Regions from separate parts of the Clostridium sp. CTA-5 genome, predicted to be linked through region 2. Evidence: predicted binding sites of a transcription regulator. Region 2 holds the regulator's gene; the other holds the start of a gene.
The links. Region 2 encodes CtsR, which represses protease genes until heat stress. Its sites were predicted from a motif close to AAGGTCAANNAAGGTCAAAT; they were not measured.
Positions count from the first base shown of each region.

Region 1: clpB (ATP-dependent chaperone ClpB) is a predicted target of CtsR. The motif match lies at 6,962-6,981, and genes of this name have one in related genera.

Region 1 is NZ_BAAAAT010000003.1:276,596-287,395, reverse strand. Features, by position in the region: gene ACYUET_RS09305 (tRNA 2-thiocytidine biosynthesis TtcA family protein) at 380-1,243, opposite strand; gene ACYUET_RS09300 (ECF transporter S component) at 1,795-2,388, shown strand; gene ACYUET_RS09295 (P1 family peptidase) at 2,515-3,486, shown strand; gene ACYUET_RS09290 (alpha/beta-type small acid-soluble spore protein) at 3,638-3,820, shown strand; gene clpB (ATP-dependent chaperone ClpB) at 4,101-6,707, opposite strand; gene ACYUET_RS09280 (DNRLRE domain-containing protein) at 7,558-8,091, opposite strand; gene ACYUET_RS09275 (AraC family transcriptional regulator) at 8,276-10,348, shown strand; gene ACYUET_RS09270 (transcriptional regulator) at 10,420-10,800, opposite strand, start outside.
Region 2 is NZ_BAAAAT010000019.1:10,412-21,211, reverse strand. Features, by position in the region: gene ACYUET_RS18600 (DNA polymerase III subunit delta') at 1-931, shown strand, start outside; gene ACYUET_RS18595 (PSP1 domain-containing protein) at 935-1,843, shown strand; gene ACYUET_RS18590 (DUF362 domain-containing protein) at 1,987-2,157, shown strand; gene ACYUET_RS18585 (MBL fold metallo-hydrolase) at 2,261-2,905, opposite strand; gene ACYUET_RS18580 (CtsR family transcriptional regulator) at 3,102-3,557, shown strand; gene ACYUET_RS18575 (UvrB/UvrC motif-containing protein) at 3,576-4,151, shown strand; gene ACYUET_RS18570 (protein arginine kinase) at 4,135-5,157, shown strand; gene ACYUET_RS18565 (ATP-dependent Clp protease ATP-binding subunit) at 5,181-7,619, shown strand; gene trxB (thioredoxin-disulfide reductase) at 7,984-8,916, shown strand; gene ACYUET_RS18555 (glutaredoxin family protein) at 9,049-9,276, opposite strand; gene ACYUET_RS18550 (hypothetical protein) at 9,363-9,530, opposite strand; gene radA (DNA repair protein RadA) at 9,812-10,800, shown strand, end outside.

The DNA.
Region 1 (10,800 bases), on a different contig from region 2:
TTATAGTATTAAATTCAATTATTTTATATATATTCTAATTAAGTTAATACATTTATAATCTTTTATATAATTTTTATATTTTTAAATTAACAATTTCAACTTATAAGCATATATATATCATAAACTTTCTATATAAGTTCCTGACTATACTGATTAGTGATACCATTTATAAATATTATCAAATTTATCTTAATGGACAAAATTTATTTGGACTTATATATTTTATTAATTTAACATATAAAATATAATCATACTTTATAATAAAGTGGTTACCTACCCCTTTAATAAAGAATCAACTTAAATTTTTAAGCTTCAAAAATTTTATAATTTTCTTTACACTTAACAAAAGGATTGCCCGCTTTTAGACAATCCCCTTGTTTTATTCATCATAAATATCTAAAAACGAATATTTTTTATCGCCTTTTTGCCATCCTAATATAGAGTCCATACTTACATTTTGTGCTGCTCTAAATATAGATTTATCTACACCATCAAATGTTTCTTTTAATTGTTTAATTAAATCTTTTATTTCATATCTTTTATTACCAGTTCTCTCTGCTGCAACCATACATGCACAATTTAATGGAGCAATTCCTGAATTTTTTATAAATTTCTTTATATAATCTTCTTCGATATAATAAAGAGGTCTTATAAGTTCTAAATTTTCAAAATTTGCTGATTTAAGTTTAGGTAACATAGTTTTAAAATTACCTGAATATAAAATATTTAACATTGTAGTTTCTATGACATCATTATAATGATGTCCTAAAGCAAGTTTATTACAACCTAAATCTTGTGCCTTATTATAAAGTGACCCTCTTCTCATTCTAGCACATAAATAACAAGGATAGTCTTTCGCCATTTTATCAACTACATCAAATATTCCTGACTCATAAATTTTAACTGGTATATTTAAATATTCACAATTATCTAATAATAATTGTCTTATATGTGGATGATATCCTGGATCCATAGCTATAAATTCTACATCAAACTTAATTTGACCATGTTTTTGAAGTTCTTGAAATAATTTTGCCATTAAAATACTGTCTTTTCCCCCAGATATGGCAACAGCAACTTTATCCCCTTCTTCGATTAACTTATAGTCTTTAATAGCTTTAATAAACTTTGACCATATATGCTTTCTATAAGTTTTTACTATACTTCTTTCAATATCTTTTAATGGTTTTTTATCTTCGTCCGGTATAATTGTTGGACAACCTTTACCTGCAATTGTACTCATATTATAAACACCTCATTTTTCATAGTAATTATATCATCAATTTAAAGAATTTAAAATTAAATATTTAAATAACAATTTAAATATTTATCAATTATTTTTATTATAAATATTAGACAAATTTATATTATTTTATATTAATTAAACATATTGTTTTTATGTTCAAAATTTAACAATATTATAATATACAATGCTCTTTTACCATTAAAATTTATAATATCAAAAAATAAATTTCATATAATCCTATATTATTTTCTTATATATTAACATTATAGTCAAAATTAATCTTATTTATCTCATTAATACAGTTAAAAACTCGGTTTAATGAACTTTTCTAAAATGTTATACTTCATTTAAAATACATATTAAAATAAAAGTATAAAAAAATTTTTTAAGTTAGATAAATTTTTAACAATTTCTTATTGAATATTTTTATAAACATGATAAAATTACTAGTGTCGGTATTCTATTTTTATAGAAACTGAACGAAAAAATTTGGTATGTACATTTTTCTGAATTATATCCCTAAGAGGAATAAGAACGGAGGCAAATTAATGGAAAAAATTACTGTAAAATCAAAATTCTCAACTAGACAAATGGCAATGGTAGGAATGTTGTCTGCTATTTCAATTTTTTTAGGATTAACAGGATTAGGCTTTATTCCAATACCACCTGTTAAAGCAACTATAATGCATCTTCCAGTTATAATAGGAGCAATTATTGAAGGTCCTGTCGTTGGTGCTTTAGTTGGCTCTGTATTTGGATTATTTTCAATGTATCAAGCATTTACTACCCCATTACCAACATCATTTATATTTTGGAATCCTATAATTGCATTATTACCTAGAATTCTAATTGGTGTTGTATCATACTATGTATATGTATTTTGTAAAAAGTATTTTAAAAAGCAAAGTTTAAGTATAGGTATCTCAGCAATATTAGGTACACTAACTAATACAATCGGGGTTATGGGATTAACATATATTATTTATTTACAAAAATATGCCCAAGCTTTAGGTATTAGCACAACTGCTGCTAAAATAGGAATAGGTGGTGTAATTGTAACTAATGGTTCTATTGAAGCAATAGTAAGTGCTGCAATTTCAATTCCTGTAGTATTAACACTTATAAAAATTAAAAAAATGTAATAAACATAAAATTTATAAAAATAAATTTTATTATGATATATTAATGACCAATGATGTAAAATACATATATAATTTTACTATCATTGGTCATTTTATATATTTTTAAAAAAGAAAGGAGTATTAATTATGAATGAGATTAAATTTTGTGATATATATGGAATTAAACTTGGTCATGCAGAAAACAAAATAGGTGGAACTGGATGTTCAGTTGTAATCTGTGAATCTGGAGCGACTGCTGGTGTTGATGTGCGTGGTGGTTCTCCTGGGACTAGAGAAACTGATTTATTAAACCCAATGGAAATGGTAGATAAAATTCATGCTATAGTATTATCTGGTGGAAGTGCTTTTGGCTTAGATGCTTCAAGTGGAGTCATGGAATATTTAGAAAATAAAAATATAGGATTCGACGTAACTGTAGCAAAAGTACCAATAGTTTGTCAGGCAGTACTTTTTGATTTATCTTTTGGTGATCCTAAAATAAGACCAGATAAAAAAATGGGAATTGATGCATGTAAAAATTCTGAAATTTATAATGATGATATTAATGGAAACATAGGTGCTGGATTTGGTGCTACAGTAGGTAAATTTTTAGGGCCTCATACTGCGATGAAAGGCGGACTTGGAACATATGCTGTAAAAATAGGCGATCTTGTAGTAGGTGCTATTGTTGCTGTAAATTGTTTAGGTGATGTAATTAATCCAGAAAATTTAAATATAATTTCTGGAGCTTATGATAGAGAAAATAATACTTTTTTTAATACTGAAAATATTATTCTATCTAATTTAAATAATCCTAAAAATCCATTTAAAGGCAATACTACTATAGGAATTATCGTAACTAATGCTGATTTTACAAAAGCTGAAGCAAATAAGGTAGCTTCTATGGCTCATAATGGTTATGCTAGAACTATGCGTCCTGCTCATACAATGTTCGATGGCGATACTATATTTACAATGTGTACTAATAAAGTTAAATCTGATGTTACTACAGTTGGAATGATTGCAGCAAATGTTATGGAAAAAGCTATACTACGAGGGGTTAAATCTGCCAAATCTTTATTTGGAGTTCCTAGTTATTCAGAGATAAAAAATTTATAAAAACATAAAAAGAATAAATTTCCTTATCTATTCTTTTTTTACTTATATTCCTCACATTACATAGATTATAAATTTCACTATTGCACACAATAATAATGCAAAGCAGAAATGCTTAGCAAATAAAAATTATTAAATAAAGGAGGAATATATTATGGCAAATTCATTAGTACCAGAAGCAAAAAACGGGTTAGCAAAATTCAAAAATGAAGTAGCAAGCGAAATGGGTGTTCCATTCACTGATTACAATGGTAACCTTTCTTCTAAACAATGTGGAAGCGTTGGTGGAGAAATGGTAAAAAGAATGGTACAACAATACGAATCTGGCATAAAATAGTATTCTGACTGATGTACCAAAGGGAGAGATAGGTATACTATAATATTAATGAATTAATTGATCATTTCTTGTTTTACACATAGAATTATAAAAACTGAAAATTTTTCAGATAATAATAAATTCTTATTTAAAATAAGGGACATCAAGGATATTTATGAAATATTAAGTATCCTATCTCTTTCTTTTATTCTAATTAATCAATACAAGAAATTATTTATAGTAAAAACTACTCAAAATACCTAAATATTTTTAAGATAGTCTTTACATTAATAAATAATATTTAATTATTTATAGGATTTAATATTATTTTCTCATCATTTCCTTCTACTCTGACCTTAGATCCATAAATTAAATCTCCTCTAATTATCATTCTTGCAAGATTATTTTCTAGAGTATTTTGTATATATCTCTTTAAAGGTCTTGCTCCATATATAGGATCATATCCTTCTGTTGACATTATTACTTTAGCTTCATCTGTTACATCTAATTCTATATTCCTATCTTTTAATCTATTTTTTACCTCTTGTAAAAATATATCAATAATCTTTTTAATACCATTTTCTGTTAATGGTTTGAACATAATTATATCATCAACTCTATTCAAAAATTCTGGTTTAAATCTTAATTTTAATTCATTAATAACACTTTCTTTTATATTTGATTCAATATAATTTTCACTTTTATTCTCTAACAGATAATTACTTCCTATATTTGATGTCATAATAATTATAGTATTTTTAAAATCTACAGTTTTTCCTTTATTATCAGTTAATCTACCATCATCTAATATTTGAAGAAATATATTAAATACATCTTCATGAGCTTTTTCAATCTCATCAAAAAGTATTACATTGTAAGGATTTCTTCTAACAGCTTCTGTTAATTGTCCTCCTTCATCATATCCTACATATCCCGGAGGTGCTCCAACTAATCTAGATACAGAATGCTTTTCCATATATTCCGACATATCAATACGAATAATATTTTCTTCAGAATCAAATAAATTTCTCGCTAAAGTCTTTGCAAGTTCTGTTTTACCTACTCCTGTTGGTCCTAAAAATATAAATGATCCTATTGGTCTATTAATATCCTTAAGTCCTGCTCTTGCTCTAAGAATTGCATTTGTAACTGATTCAATCGCCTCATCTTGACCTATAACTCTTTCTTTCATATCATCTTCTAATCTTAAAAGTTTTTCTCTTTCCCCTTCAAGAATATTACTTACAGGTATTCCTGTCCATTTAGAAAGAATTTGTGATACTTCTTCTTCTGTAACCTCTTCTTTTAAAAGAGCTCCTTCATAGTTTTCTTTTACTTCACTTTCCATACTCTTAAGTTTTTCCTCTAAAGCAGGAATTTTACTATATTGAATTTCAGCAACTTTATTATATTCATAATTTCTTTGAGCTACTTCTAACTCTCCTCTTGCTTCATCTAATTCTTTTTTAGTATTTTTAATAACCACAATATGTTCTTTTTCTTTTTCATATTTAGCAGTCATCTCATCATTTTTTTCTTTTAATTCAGCAAGTTCTTTTTCTAAATCTAATAATCTATTTTTTGATCCATCATCTTTTTCTTTTGATAAAGCTTCTTTTTCAATTTCAAGTTTAAAAATAGTTCTTCTTATAATATCTAATTCTGTTGGTAAAGAATCAATTTCAGATCTTATCATTGCTCCAGCTTCATCAATTAAGTCAATTGCTTTATCTGGTAAATATCTATCTTGAATATATCTATTAGAAAGTTTGGCTGCTGCAACTATTGCTGAATCATGAATTCTGATTCCATGATGTATTTCAAATCTTTCTTTTAATCCTCTTAATATAGAAATAGTATCTTCTACACTTGGTTCCTCTATGATTACAGGTTGAAATCTTCTTTCTAAAGCCTTATCTTTTTCGATATATTGTCTATATTCATCAAAAGTTGTTGCACCTATACAATGAAGTTCTCCTCTTGCTAATAAAGGTTTTATTAAATTTCCTGCATCCATAGCACCATCTGTTTTTCCTGCACCTACTATAGTGTGTATTTCATCTATAAATAAAATTATTTTACCTTCGCTATTTTGAACTTCTTTTAAAACAGCCTTTAATCTCTCTTCAAACTCTCCTCTATATTTAGCACCTGCTATAAGTGACCCCATGTCAAGTGAAAATATAATTTTGTCTTTTAGTCCTTCTGGAACATCTCCTCTAACAATTCTTTCTGCTAATCCTTCAACTATAGCTGTCTTGCCAACACCTGGTTCTCCTATAAGTACAGGATTGTTTTTTGTTCTTCTAGAAAGTATTCTTATAGTCCTTCTTATTTCTTCATCTCTTCCGATAACAGGATCTAATTTATGTTTTTTCGCAAGATCAACTAAATTAGTTCCATATTTAGCTAAAGCGTCATATGTTCCTTCTGGATCTTGAGAATCAACTCTCTGACTTCCTCTAACTTCAGATAAAATTTTTAAAAAACCATCCTTTGTAATATTAAATTTATTTAATATTTTTGAAACATCACCATTATTATCAATCTCCATTATTGCAAGCATCAAATGTTCAACACTTATATATGAATCTTCAAATTTTTTTGAAATTTCTTCCGCTCTAATTAGTACTTCATCTACTCTTCTTGTGATATAAACTCCAGAATTTGAGGCACCATCACCTAATACTTTTGGCATAGAATCAAGAGTTCTATTCAAACTTTCCTTTAAACTCTTAATCGCAATACCCATTTTAATTAAAATATTAGGTACCAATCCATCATCCTGTTCTACAAGGGCAGAAAAAAGATGAATTATATCTATTTGTTGATGATTATATTTAACGGCTGTAACATTTGCATCATTTAAAGCTTGTTGTACTCTTAAAGTCATTTTATCGATATTCATTCTTCTACCTCCTAAAAAAATATATATAAGTTCCAATAAACTTTGTTCATTAATATAAATCTTAGAATATTTATAAATGATATGACTCACCACTCTAGTGAGGAACTTATATAGAAAATTTATGATATATATGATTCTAAATAGCTATTGTTAATTAAATGTATAATTTTCTATAAAAATTATATAAAAGATTATAAATGTAATAACTTAATTAGAACATATATATTTTTTCTGTATAAATATATATTAATACAAAGGTCAAAGAAAGTCAAAGTTTATTTGCATATTTATCTTTATCTTCTAAATAAATTTTGATATTTTAATATAAAGGTAAATTAGTATTAGAATTTAGTTTGGAATTATCTTTAACAAGATGATTTAAATAAATGTAGAATCTAAATTGCAATATATACAAGGCTATGCTTTAAAACAGTATTGATATTGTGGTATAAGAACGAACTGGCATTGGAATTTGCTTTTTAGAACTCTTAAGTGAGAATCCAAATTTTATATTTGGTTCTTAGAACTTTCACAGAGTGCAATTTTATATTTTGTTTCTAGAACTTACTGGATGAATGTATATGAGTCAAGTTTCCTATTACACTTCTGTCCATGAGCGTTATCCGATAGCTAGCATCTGTAACTTCATAACAGCTACACGCTCCTGGATAACAATTTCTAACCCTCAGTTGAAAGCAAGTTTCACTGAGACTAAGAACTTTGTTTATACTACAGTATCAACATTCACTTAAAATCTAACCAAAAACAAATATAAAAAGTCATGCTAAAACTAAAAAAGTTTTCACATGACTTTTATAAAATTTTAAACTAATTACCCCAAAGATTTTATTTAGTCTTCAATTTCTAACGTTATATATGGTTTTCTTCTATTATGATTATACGAGAATATGCTTATAGAGTTATTCATATTTTCTATTCCTGCTAATGTTATTCCATAATTGTCTTTATAATAATCTGTCCATTTATTTGATTCATCCATAAGATCTATAGTTATAAAATATTCAGTTTTATTTCCCTTTATACTTGCCTTCTGCCCTAAGTATATAAAATTAGGTGCATTATCCCAATTTACTCCTAAAGGATTATATTCCTCTGTATTATAGTTTATATATACTTCATTGCTATTTAATGTGCAATGAGTATATATATTCTTTTCTACATATAAATTTAATTTAGCACTCTTTATTTTAGCATTATATGGTATATTTTCTCGTATATCAAAACTCATTAGTGTTCTAAAAACATTACCATCAGCCCCTTTCGTATTCCCAATGGGTAAATACTTATTTTCATAAAAATTTTCTTTATTAAATTTTTTACTAATAACAGATATAGATGAAGGATAAACTGAAATCATTTTCATGCAATCGCTCCTTTAATTTTATCATTTCTTAATCTATATCTATGAATATATTTTTTATTTAATTCACATTGTTATAATTATCGTTAATTTTTTCTTATTAAATCATAATTCTAAATAAGTTTATATAATATAAATAAATTGTTATAATTTATTCATACTATATATTAGTGAAAGGTGAACAAAAATGAGAAGAGAATATATTTCTTACGAAAAGAATCTACCTATACTTATTTCTTATGTATCAATAAAAGAATATCCTCTCCACTGGCACAATAGTATTGAAATTATTTATGTTTTAAAAGGACATTTAAATATTACTATTGATACTGACAATTTCCAATTAACCGAAAATGAATTAGAAATAATAAATGTTGAAGAAACTCATAGTATTTATAGCAATGATGAAAATAATAAAGTTTTAATATTTCAAATAGATTCTACATTTTTTGAAAAATATTATAAAGATATTAAAAATATGTTCTTTTATACAAACTCTTCTGATGATAGCGCACAAGAAGGTGAAGAATATGAAGAACTTAGAAAACTCTTATCTAGAATTTTATGTGAGTTTATTCAAAAACAAGAGGATTTCAACAAAGAAATAGAATCTAATTTAATTAATCTTCTTTATCATTTACTAAATCATTTCCATTATTTGATTTATGAAAAAGAAGATCTTAAAGAAAATAGTGAACAACTTGAGAGATATCACAGAATATCTAAATATATATATAATAACTACAATAATAATATAACACTCCAAGAAATCGCTAAAAAAGAATTTTTAAGTCCTCATTATTTATCTCATGAAATAAAATCTGCTACAGGGTATACCTTCACTAATTTAATTAACTTAACTAGAGTTGAAGAATCACTAAAGTTACTTTTAGATACTGATATGAGTATATCAGAAATATCAGATGAAATAGGTTTTTCTCATATACGCTATTATAATAAAAATTTTAAATTCTATTATAATTGCACACCATTTCAATATAGAAAAAAATATAAAGTTGATGAGAAAACTCTTGAAAAACTTAAAGATGTAGATTACTATCCAGTAAAAGAAAGTCTTAACTTAGTTATAAGGTATTTAGAAGATTATGAAAGATTTAACTATGAAAATAAGCTTTGGAAAATTCATATAAACATGAATGATTCACTGGGAGAATTTAATGAAAATTTTAGAGAAACTATAGGCTTAGGAGAGGCATTTGATTTATTAATAGAAGATAATAAAGATATTCTAGAAGAAATTCAAGAAGAAATCCATTTTAATTATGGACGATTAGAAAATTTTTTTCATCCTGATATGGGAATTTTCCCTGAAAATAGTTTTTTTAATTGGAATAAAATAAATTCTGTTTTAGAATTTTTGAACTATATAGATTTAAAACCCTTAATTGTTATTGATGATTTTAAAATATTTTCATCTTCTGATTTTGAAAATATTTTAAAAAGTTTTTATGAATATTTTTCTTCATCTGATATAGTAGATTTAAAAGACTTACAATTTCAGTTTTCTTCTAAAATAAATAAAAGCACCAAATTATATTTATCTAAAATTCTAAAAGAAAAATACAATTTCCATATTATCGAAAAAAGTTTTACTTCAAAAAAAATACTAAATAAAATTTATGATACAGCGTATATGCTTCCATATATAATTCATAATTATATATGGAATAAAGATGAATTAGATTTTTTAAATGCTTTTGATGTATTAGGAAAACAAGTCTTTTTAACTAATGAAGTTTTTATTGGTGCATCAGGTCTTGTTAATGATATGGGAATTAAAAAACCTTCTTATTATGCATATTATTTACTAAGTAAAATGAGTGGTGATATTGTCGCAAAGGAAAATGGATATATTGTAACTAAAAAAAATAATTCTTATAGTATACTTCTATATTCATATGATGATTATATTATGGATTTAATTGACATCGATGATATATCAATTAAACGTGGATTAAAAAAGCCTGTTCAAAAAAAATTTTCACTAAATATTTCTGATATAAATTCCGCTACAAGAGCTACAACTTATGAAATAAATGAAAAAATCGGTTCTTCATTTAATTATTGGATAGCTATGGGAAAACCTAATAGATTAAATAAAGAAGAAAAGGAAATTCTATATAAAGCTTCTTTTCCTAAAATAGAGTTTAAATATAGTAAAAATAGTTCTATATTAAACATAGTTACTAGACTTAAAGGATATGGTGCTATATTAATACTGATTAATGAGGTTCTATAAACAAAAAAATCTGTCTCAAATTAAATTTTTGAGACAGATTTATATTTCTGCTACATTTAGAAATAATAGCTCTATATTTTTTTATTTGCAACAAAAGCCAAATTAAAATATTTTAACGAATCTGATATTGAGCCTAATTTATAATACATATTCCCCATATCTATATATCTTTCTTTACGTTCTTCTCGTGTTCCTGATTTAAATAAAGCATCTAATGATATGTTCATGTATTTTTCCGCTTGTGAATAATCTCCAAGCCTTTGAAGAATAGTTCCTTTTAAGTAATACGATTTTTTTAATAGTATTATATTATCAGTTGAAATTGCAATGTTTAAAGATTCATCTGCTATTTCAGAAGCAATTTCGAATTCAGAATTTTTTATTAAAATCTTAGTGCATGAGTTAAGGAATTCAACATATTTTTCACTATTATAGTTTGGAAATATCTTTAT
Region 2 (10,800 bases):
GAGAGAAATCATTGGACATACAAAAATTATTAATGGATTTAATAAAAGAAAAATAAATGATTCTTTTTCTCATGCTAATTTAATAATTGGTAATGATGGAATTGGCAAGAGTATATTGGCAAATTATCTTGCCAATAATATTTTAGGTATAAATTATGATATAGAATATGTAGATATTATAAATTATTATCCTTCACTTAATTCATTTGGTGTAGATGAGATAAGAGCTATTATAGAAGAAGCTAATAAAAAACCTTATGAAGGTGATAGAAAAGTTTTGATATTACATAAGTGTAATAAATTAACTATACAAGCTCAAAATGCTCTATTAAAGACTATTGAAGAACCACCTAAAGGAGTATTTCTTATATTATTAAGTGAATCATTAGAATTAATTTTAGATACTATAAAATCACGTTGTCAAATATATAAATTAACTCCATTATCTAAGCAAGAAATATTAGAGTATCTAAATTGCAATTATAGCAATTTAGATGAAAAGTACAAGAAATCTGCTTTAGCATATAGTGAAGGAATACCAGGAAAAATAGATAAATTTCTTAAAAATGAAAACTTAAAGACTTTAAGAATTTTAATACTAGAATTATTAAAAGATGTTGTAGAAAAAAACAAAGACTTAGTTTTAAAATATAAGGAATCTTTAATTATTGCAAAAGAAAATTCTGAAGACTTATTAAATATATTAATTTCTTATATAAGAGATATTATGTTTTTAAAGGAACTAGATAATGAGGATTTAATTATAAATATTGATAGTTTAGATGAAATAAAGGATATCTCATTGGGAATATCTTATAAAAAACTTAATTGTATGTTAGAATACATTAGAGAAGCTAGGGTTAATTTAAATAGTAATACAAATTATTCAATGACCATAACTGTATTACTTATGGGATTTGCGGAGGTATAATTTATGATAAAAGTTGTTGGAGTGAGGTTTAAAAAAGCAGGCAAAATTTATTACTTTGATCCTATGGATTTTTCTGTACAAAAGGGAAATTATGTAATAGTTGAGACTGCTAGAGGTATCGAATTTGGTGAATGTGTTATAGGAATAAAAGAGATAAGAGATGATGAAATAATATCACCATTAAAACCAGTTATAAGAATAGCTGATGAAAAAGATATTCAAAAACATAAAGAAAATAAAAGTAAGGAACAACAAGCATTAGATATATGTTTAAAGAAAATACAAGAGCATAATCTTAAAATGAAATTAATAGATGTTGAATACACATTTGATAATCACAAAGTAATATTTTATTTTACAGCAGATGGAAGAATCGATTTTAGAGAGTTAGTTAAAGACTTGGCAACAATATTTAAGACCAGGATAGAATTAAGACAAATAGGTGTTAGAGATGAAGCTAAAATGATAGGTGGATTAGGACCTTGTGGTAGACCTATGTGCTGTTCTAGCTTTTTAGGAGATTTCGCATCAGTATCAATAAAGATGGCAAAAGAACAAAATCTTTCTTTAAATCCAACTAAAATTTCAGGAATATGTGGAAGACTTATGTGTTGCTTAAATTATGAGCAAAGTACATATGAGGATATAAGAAAAAGACTTCCTAAGGTGGGTTCTATAGTTGAAACGATAGATGGAACTGGCGAAGTTATTGAAAATTTAACTGTTAAAGAGAGTGTAAAGGTTAAATTGAAACTGGGTGATGAAGAAGTAATAAATATGTATAAGATTGAAACTATAAAGCTGATATCAGGAAGTTATGAAGATTCAGTAGATGATTCAGATATAAAATTAGAAATTGAATCTGAAGAAGATAAAAAATTATTGAAAGAATTAATTAATGAAGAAAAATAAAGAAAAACAAAGAAAAATCTCTTAAATTGGTAAAAAAAATAGCCTATAAAAAAGTACTTTATTAATAAAGTACTTTTAAAACATTAAAATACATGATAGAATGTAGAGGGTTAATTATGATACAATTATAGGAGGTGTTTTAGATGGCATTTGTAATTAATGATTCATGTGTTAGTTGTGGAGCATGTGCTGGAGAATGTCCAGTTAATGCTATAAGCCAAGGAGATGCATACTACGTTATCGATGCAGATACTTGTATTGATTGTGGAAACTGTGCTAATGTTTGTCCAGTTGGTGCTCCAGTTCAAGAATAGTAGAAAAAGATCGTCTTATGACGATCTTTTTTATTTGGACATGCTTTTTAATATAAAAATTTATTTTTTATATTAGTTAAAATTTAGGATAAAATAATAAACTTTAATCTAAAGGTGGAGATAAGAATAATACTTTATTTTTAGAATTAAACTTTAAACTACTAATATCTAATATATTCGATTTTATTTTATCTATATTTTTCATAGATATTAAAAAATGTTTTGCATCATCTAAATAAAGTGAAGAACGAAAAGTCTTATAATGAATAGGGATTATATATTTAGGTGAAATAATTTTACTCATTTCAGCTGCTTCTTTTCCATTCAAGGTAATATGTCCACCAACAGGAATAAGCAAAATATCTATATTATCTAATTTTTCTAAAATTAATTTTGAGGGAATATCTCCTAAATCACCTAAATGACAAATCTTCAAATTTTCCAATGTAAAAATATATATTATATTGGGACCTCTTTTTAGTCCATTACATTTATCATGAAACGATTTTATACCCTCAATTTCAATAAAATCAAATTTAAATACTCCTGTTTCATTAATAATTTCTGCATTATCGTTAATATTATCTAAAAAAGAGTGATCAAAATGATTATGAGTTAATGTTACAATATCAGATTCAGGAAAATTATTATTATAACCTATAGATTTATTAAATGGGTCTATTAATATTCTTTTTCCACTTGATGTAGTTATCAAGAAACAAGAGTGTCCATACCAAGTTAGTTTCATAAAAAATAGTTCCCTTCTTAATTTAAATAACATATAATAATTCAAATAATATTTTTAACAATTAAATTAAAAAATATTCAGTTTAAGAATAGAATGAATTATACTATTTAAAATAATAATATAAAATAGTATAATTATATAAGGTCAAAGTAAGTCAAAAACAAAAAAATAAACTGATGTTTAGGTAGGTGAAGTTATGGCAAAACTTTCAGATATAATAGAAGAATTTATAAAAGAAATGTTTAATGATAGTAATAATAATATAATTTTAATACAAAGAAATGAATTAGCGGATCAATTTAGATGTGCTCCATCACAAATAAATTATGTTTTAACAACAAGATTTACTTATAATAAAGGATATTTGATTGAAAGTAAACGTGGTGGTGGTGGACACATAGCTATAAAACAATTAAATCAAGAATGTTCTAATGAAAGAGAAACAATAATAAATCAAAGTATAGGAAATTCAATAACATATCATAATGCTGTAGATATAATAGAAAATTTATATGAATCGAATATAATTACAGATAGAGAATGTCAATTAATGAAGATAGCTATAAATGATAGAACTTTAATTTTAACAGAGAATAGAAATAAAGTAAGAGCAGAAATTCTTAAGGCTATGATTATGGTTAGCTTATCTTAAAAAAAGTGGGGGATTTATATGTTATGTGAAAAATGTAAAAAAAATGAAGCAAGAATTAATTTAGTTAAAGTAGTAAATGGTGAAAAAAATGAAATTTGGCTATGTGAGAATTGTGCAAAGAATATATCTGATATTCCATTTATAAATTCTATAAATGAAATAAGTGGATTACAGTTTGAAAATATATTAACTGGGCTTTTAAATAATATAGGAGTAAATAAAACAAAGCCTAAAGAACTTATTTGTCCAAAATGTAAGATGAAATATTCAGAATTTGAAAAACAAGGAAAATTAGGTTGTAGTGAATGTTATAATGTATTTTCAGAATATATAAAACCTATTGTAAAGAGGATATATGGAAGTGTGAAACATGTAGGTAAGATACCCAAATTTGATGGTGAAAATTTAATTAAAAAAAGAAAGATTATAAGATTAAAACAAGATTTACAAAAGGCTATTAAATTAGAAGAATATGAAAAAGCTGCAGTTATAAGAGATGATATAAGAGAAATGGAAACATTTATATTTAAAGAGGATATAAATGATAAAATCTTTACTGTAAAGGAGGAAAAGGACAATGAAAAACTGGATTAATGGCGAATGTAATAACGATAATATAGTTATAAGTAATTCGATATGTTTATCTAGAAATTTAAAAGAAGTACCTTTTTCTAATAGATTAACACCAGTAGAGGCAAGAAAAAACATAGGATTAATTTATAATATATTAAAAAATGAAATAGTTGATGAAGAACCTAATCTTTATGAAATGTGGAATGAAGATAAGGATTTAATAAAGAGTTATTTGGATAAACAATTAATAACTAAAGAATTAATTAAAAATAGTGATAAAACAGCATTCATTTTAAATAAAGATGAAACTCTTAGCATTATGATAAATGAAGAGGACCATATAAAATTACAATGTGTAGGTTCTGGTTTAGATTTACAAGAATCCTTTAATATGCTTACAAAAATTGATGATAAAATAGAGAGAAATGTACATTATGCTTTTGATGAAAGTTTAGGATATTTAACAACACGTCCAACTAATTTAGGCACAGGAATGAAAGTATCAGTAAATGTACATTTACCAGCATTGGCCTTTAATAATGAAATAGCAAACTTTGAGAAGGGATTAACCCAAATTGGGATGGCTATAAAATGTGTTTTTGAAGACAATAAAAAAACTTATGGGAATATTTATAAAATTTCTAATCAAGTTACATTAGGACTTAGCGAAGAAGAAATAATTGAAAATTTAAAAGGTGCAGTTCTGAGTGTAATAGGTGAAGAAAAAAAATTTAGAGAAGTCTTATTATCTAAATGTAAATATGAAGTAGAAGATAAAATTTATAGAGCATGTGGAGTATTAAAATCAGCAGTTCTTTTAGGTGAACAAGAAGCTACAGAGTTATTATCTAGCGTAAGAATGGGAGCTGAACTTTCATTAATAGATATTGAAAGTAGTAAATTGAATAAATTATTAGTATTTACAAGGGATTCTTCACTTCAAAATTATTTAGGTAAAAAACTTTCAGGTACTGAACTTAATTATGAAAGAGCTAAAATTGTAAGAAATATATTATCAGTAATTTAGGGAATTTAAAGGAGGGATTTAAAATGGAGTATAATAGGTTTACTCAAAGAGCCCAATCTGTGATACTAGAAGCTCAAAGTGAATCTCAAGATTTTAAACATGGATATGTTGGAACAGAACATATATTATTAGGTTTATTAAAAGAAGATGGATATCAGGCTAAATTATTAGGAGAATATGGTATTAGTGTAGATATTATAAGAGATATGATTAGAAGATATTTAGGATATGGTGAAATACAAATGCCGGAAGAAGATATTTTATTAACACCAAGAGCAAAAAGATTATTAGATGAAAGTTTTATAGAGGCTAAGAATTTACACCATAAGTATGTCAGTCCTGAACATATATTAATAGCATTAATAAAGCAAGAAGAAGGTATGGCCTATACAATCTTAAAAAATTTAAAGTTAGAATTTAAGACCTTAAAGAATGACCTAATATCTTTTTTAACTGGAAAATATGATGATAACTTGGATGAAGGTTCACAAGAAAAATCTAAAAGAACCAAAACACCTATGCTAGATAAATACGGAAGAGACTTAACACAATTGGCAGAAGAAGGAATTTTAGATCCGGTTATTGGTAGAGAAAGTGAAAACCAACGTGTTTTAGAAATATTGTGTAGAAGAATAAAAAATAATCCTTGTTTGATAGGAGAACCAGGGGTAGGGAAAACAGCTGTAATAGAAGGATTAGCTCAAAGAATAATAGATGGTAATATTCCAGAGATATTAAAAAATAAAAGAGTAATTTCGTTAGACTTAACAGCTATACTTGCAGGTGCTAAGTATAGAGGTGAATTTGAAGATAGATTAAAAAAGATAATGAGTGAAATTGAAAAAGATAAAAGTGTAATAATTTTTATAGATGAAATTCATACAATAATAGGTGCAGGTGCAGCAGAGGGTGCTATTGATGCATCAAATATATTAAAACCAGCATTAGCTAGAGGAGAAATTCAATGTATAGGAGCAACAACAATAGATGAATACAGAAAACATATTGAAAAAGACCCAGCTCTAGAGAGAAGATTTCAACCAGTAAATGTTGGAGAGCCATCTAAGGATGAAACATTAAGCATATTAAAAGGCTTAAGAGACAAATATGAATCTCATCATAGAGTTAAGATTACAAATACAGCTTTAGAATCGGCTGTTGATTTAGCAGATAGATATGTAGCAGATAGATTTATGCCTGATAAAGCTATTGATTTAATAGATGAGGCAGCAGCAAAGGTAAGAATTAAAAATTTAGTTCCACCTAATGATTTAAAGTCTATAGAAGATAAAATAAATAATATAATAAAAGAAAAAGAAGAATGTATTAGAGTTGAAGATTTTGAAAAAGCTGCACAGATGAGAGATACAGAGAATAAATTAAAAGAACAATTAGAAAGTATGAGAAAAGAATGGAGTAATCAAAATTCAATACATGAATTAATAGTTGATGAGGATGATATAGCTGAAGTGGTATCTTCTTGGACTAAAATTCCTGCTAAAAAACTTACAGAGAAAGAAAGTGAAAAATTACTTAAACTTGAAGAAATTTTACACAAAAGAGTTATAGGACAAAACGAAGCTGTAAAAGCTATATCAAAGGCTGTTAGAAGAGCTAGGGTAGGAATTAAAGATCCAGATAGACCTATAGGAACGTTTATCTTTTTAGGACCTACTGGTGTTGGTAAAACTGAACTTTCAAAAGCTTTAGCTGAAGCTATGTTTGGTGATGAAAATAGTATTATAAGGATTGATATGTCAGAGTATATGGAGAGCAATTCAGTAGCTAGACTTATAGGCGCACCTCCAGGATATGTAGGATATGAAGAGGGTGGACAATTAACAGAAGCTGTTAGAAGGAAACCTTATTCAGTTATTTTATTAGATGAAATAGAAAAGGCACATCAGGATATATTTAATATATTACTTCAAATTATGGATGAAGGAAGACTTACTGATGGTCATGGTAAGGTTGTAAATTTCAAAAATACTATAGTTATTATGACTTCAAATGTAGGGGCACATCAAATAAAGAAACAAAAAGTAATGGGATTTAATGCAAGTTTCGATGAAGATTCTGAATATGAAAAGATGAAGGAAAATGTTCTTGAAGAACTAAAGAAAAGTTTTAAACCAGAATTTTTAAATAGAATTGATGATACTATAGTATTCCATAAATTAAGAGAAGAAGACTTATTATCTATTGTGGATTTAATGTTAAGATCTATTTCTAAGAGACTTGAAAATAAGAATATACATTTGGATTTTGGAAATGATAGTAAAAAGTTTTTACTTAATAAGAGAACAGATTTAAATTATGGTGCAAGACCATTAAGAAGATTAATTACTAAAGAAGTAGAAGATAAATTAAGTGAAGAAATTCTTTTAGGAAATATAAAAATTGGTGATAGACTTAAAGTAAAGGAATACGATAATAATCTAGTTTTTACTAAAATAGAATAACTGTAAATAGTTTAGATTAGTTATACAGAATATTAATGGAGATATAGTTATTATTTAAAGTATATTATAAAAATGTATTTTAAAATATATTATATCTTCATTTTTTATAATAAATATTTTTAAAAACTAAAAATTATAATTTAAATGTGTTTATATTTTAAAGTAATTATTATATAGAAAAGTTAACTTAGAAGCTTATTTCATATGTATTTATTAAATAAATTTTAGCGATAATAATTATAGATTATATCCTTATATTAAGGTGGTTTTTAAAGATTGAGTTTATATTTAATCATTAATATGATATATTATCTATAAATAATTATTATTAAATAATAAAAAATACTAAACAAGGAGAATATATATGGAAAAGGAAATAAAAGAATTAGATTTAGTTATAATCGGAGGGGGACCAGCAGGTCTTACTGCAGCGATTTATGGGGTCAGAGCCAGATTAAATATGATATTGTTAGAAGAAAAAATTATAGGAGGTCAGATAAATGATAGTTATAGTATAGAAAATTATCCCGGATTTCCAAACATAGCTGGTCAGGAGTTAGCAAAATCCTTTAAAAAACATGCAGAATCTTTAGAGGTTAATATAGATGAATTTGATTTAATTAAAACTATAAAATTATCAGATGAAGAAAAAATCATAGAAACAGAAAATTATATCTATAAACCTAAAGCAGTAATAATTGCAACAGGAGCATCACCTAAAAAGTTACCTGTTAAGCAGGCAGATAAATATGAAGGAAGAGGAGTTCATTATTGTGCTGTATGTGATGGAGCTATATATCAAAATAAAGAAATAGGAGTTGTCGGTGGAGGAAATTCTGCATTAGAAGAAGCAATATTTTTAACAAAATTTGCAAAAAAGGTTATTATAATTAGAAGACATAATTATTTTAATGGAGAAAAAGCTTTAATAGAAAAAGTAATGAATCATCCTAAAATAGAAGTTAAGTTTAATCAGGATCTTATTGAACTAAAAGGAGGAAATTTTTTAGAAAAGGTGATACTTAAAAATGTTAATACTAGTGAATTTACAGAGTTAGATCTAGATGCTATATTTGGATATATTGGAACGGAACCTAAAACATTAGGATTAGATAGTTCTATAAAATTAAGTAATTATGGTTATATACTTACAAATGAAGATATGGAAACAAACATAAAAGGAGTATATGCAATCGGAGATGTACGCGAAAAAAAATATAGACAAATTACAACGGCTGTAGCAGATGGAACAATAGCACTTTTAAATGCAGAAAGATATATATTGCAAAATAAATAATATCAATCTATTTTAGAACGTTTGAGAATGAATAATATTAGAATGTAGATAATATTAATAAATATAGGTCTGGAAATAACATTATCACTATTATTTTCAGGCCTACATTTATGATTATAATATTGTTGAATTTTATTTAGAAATAGCTTTATCAATAGCAACTTTATCAAAACCAATAATAATATGATTATCAATATCTAAAACGGGAACACCCATTTGTTTAGATTTATCTATCATTTCTTCTCTGGCAATCATATCATCTTGGACATTAAATTCTTTAAATTCAATATTTTTAGATTTTAGATAATCCTTCACTTTAACACACCAAGGACAAGAGTCAGTAGTATAAACTTTAATCATAAAAAAACCTCCTTATATAATAATTATTATTACTTAATTATTATAACGCTTTATAAATTATATCTCAATAGTATTTATTATAAGTTTTATTTTATTAAATTACCATTTTCGAGATTTGAATTTAGAATCATGTTAGAGAATTCATTGTTTGAATAAATATTATTAAAATTATTATTTAAGGTATTTTGTTGATTATCTCTTAAGATGTTTTTACCAGAGATATTAATATTTTTCCAATAATCTTTATTTAACATTTAATCATCTCCTTAAAGTTATATAAATAGTTTTTCTAATAAATAAAATATTTATACAAATACACATTAATTAATATGTAGATTATATTCAATGAAATAAGTTTTTTATATATGGATAAATTTCTATTTTAATATAATATTTACTTGGAAATAAAGTACTTGTTTTTGCTGATAATTTTTATTAAATGGTATAATTAATATAAAAGTTTATGTTATTATAAAATTATTAAGTATATATAAATATAGTAATTTTGAATCTTATGATAAAGAAAGGAAAATATATGGCTAAAATAAAGTCTGTATACATTTGTCAACAATGTGGATATGAATCTCCTAAATGGCTAGGAAAGTGTCCTTCATGTAGCAGTTGGAATACATTTAATGAAGAAGTAAAAAATAATGATAAAGAAATTTCTGCATTAAAAGTTAATAGTATAGTGCAAAACAATTATCCTAAAACTATTACTGAAATACAATCAGGAGAAAAAGAACGTTATGATACTGGAATTAATGAACTTAATAGAGTTTTAGGGGGAGGATTAGTTAAAGGATCTTTAACATTAATTTCAGGAGATCCTGGGATAGGAAAATCAACATTACTGTTACAAACTGCAAATAATATTTCTTTAAAATATGGAAAGGTCCTTTATGTTTCAGGAGAAGAATCAGAAGAACAAATAAAAATTAGAGGAGATAGATTAGGAGTAAATAGTTCAGATTTATTTATAGTATCCGAAACTAACTTAGAAGCTATTTCTGTATATATTGAACAGCTAGATCCTAAATTTGTTATTATAGATTCAATTCAAACTATATTTAAAGATAATATTTCATCAGCACCAGGAAGTGTTTCTCAAGTTAAAGAATGTTCTAATACTATTATGAGGATTTGTAAAAAAAGTAATGTGCCATTTTTTTTAGTTGCACATGTAACAAAACAAGGAGAATTAGCAGGTCCAAGAGTACTAGAACATATGGTAGATACTGTATTATACTTTGAAGGTGAAAGAACAGAAGAATACAGAATTCTAAGAACTATGAAAAATCGTTTTGGAACTACCAGTGAGATAGGAGTTTTTGAAATGGAACAAGAAGGGTTAATAGAGGTATTTGATCCTTCTAGAATATTTTTAGAAGATACAAGTTTTAATCAAGAAGGCTCAGTAGTAATCGGTATTATAGAGGGAACTAGACCAATATTAGTAGAAATTCAAGCTTTAGTAACGGAAACTAATGCACCAATGCCTAGGAGGACTGCAGTCGGCATTGA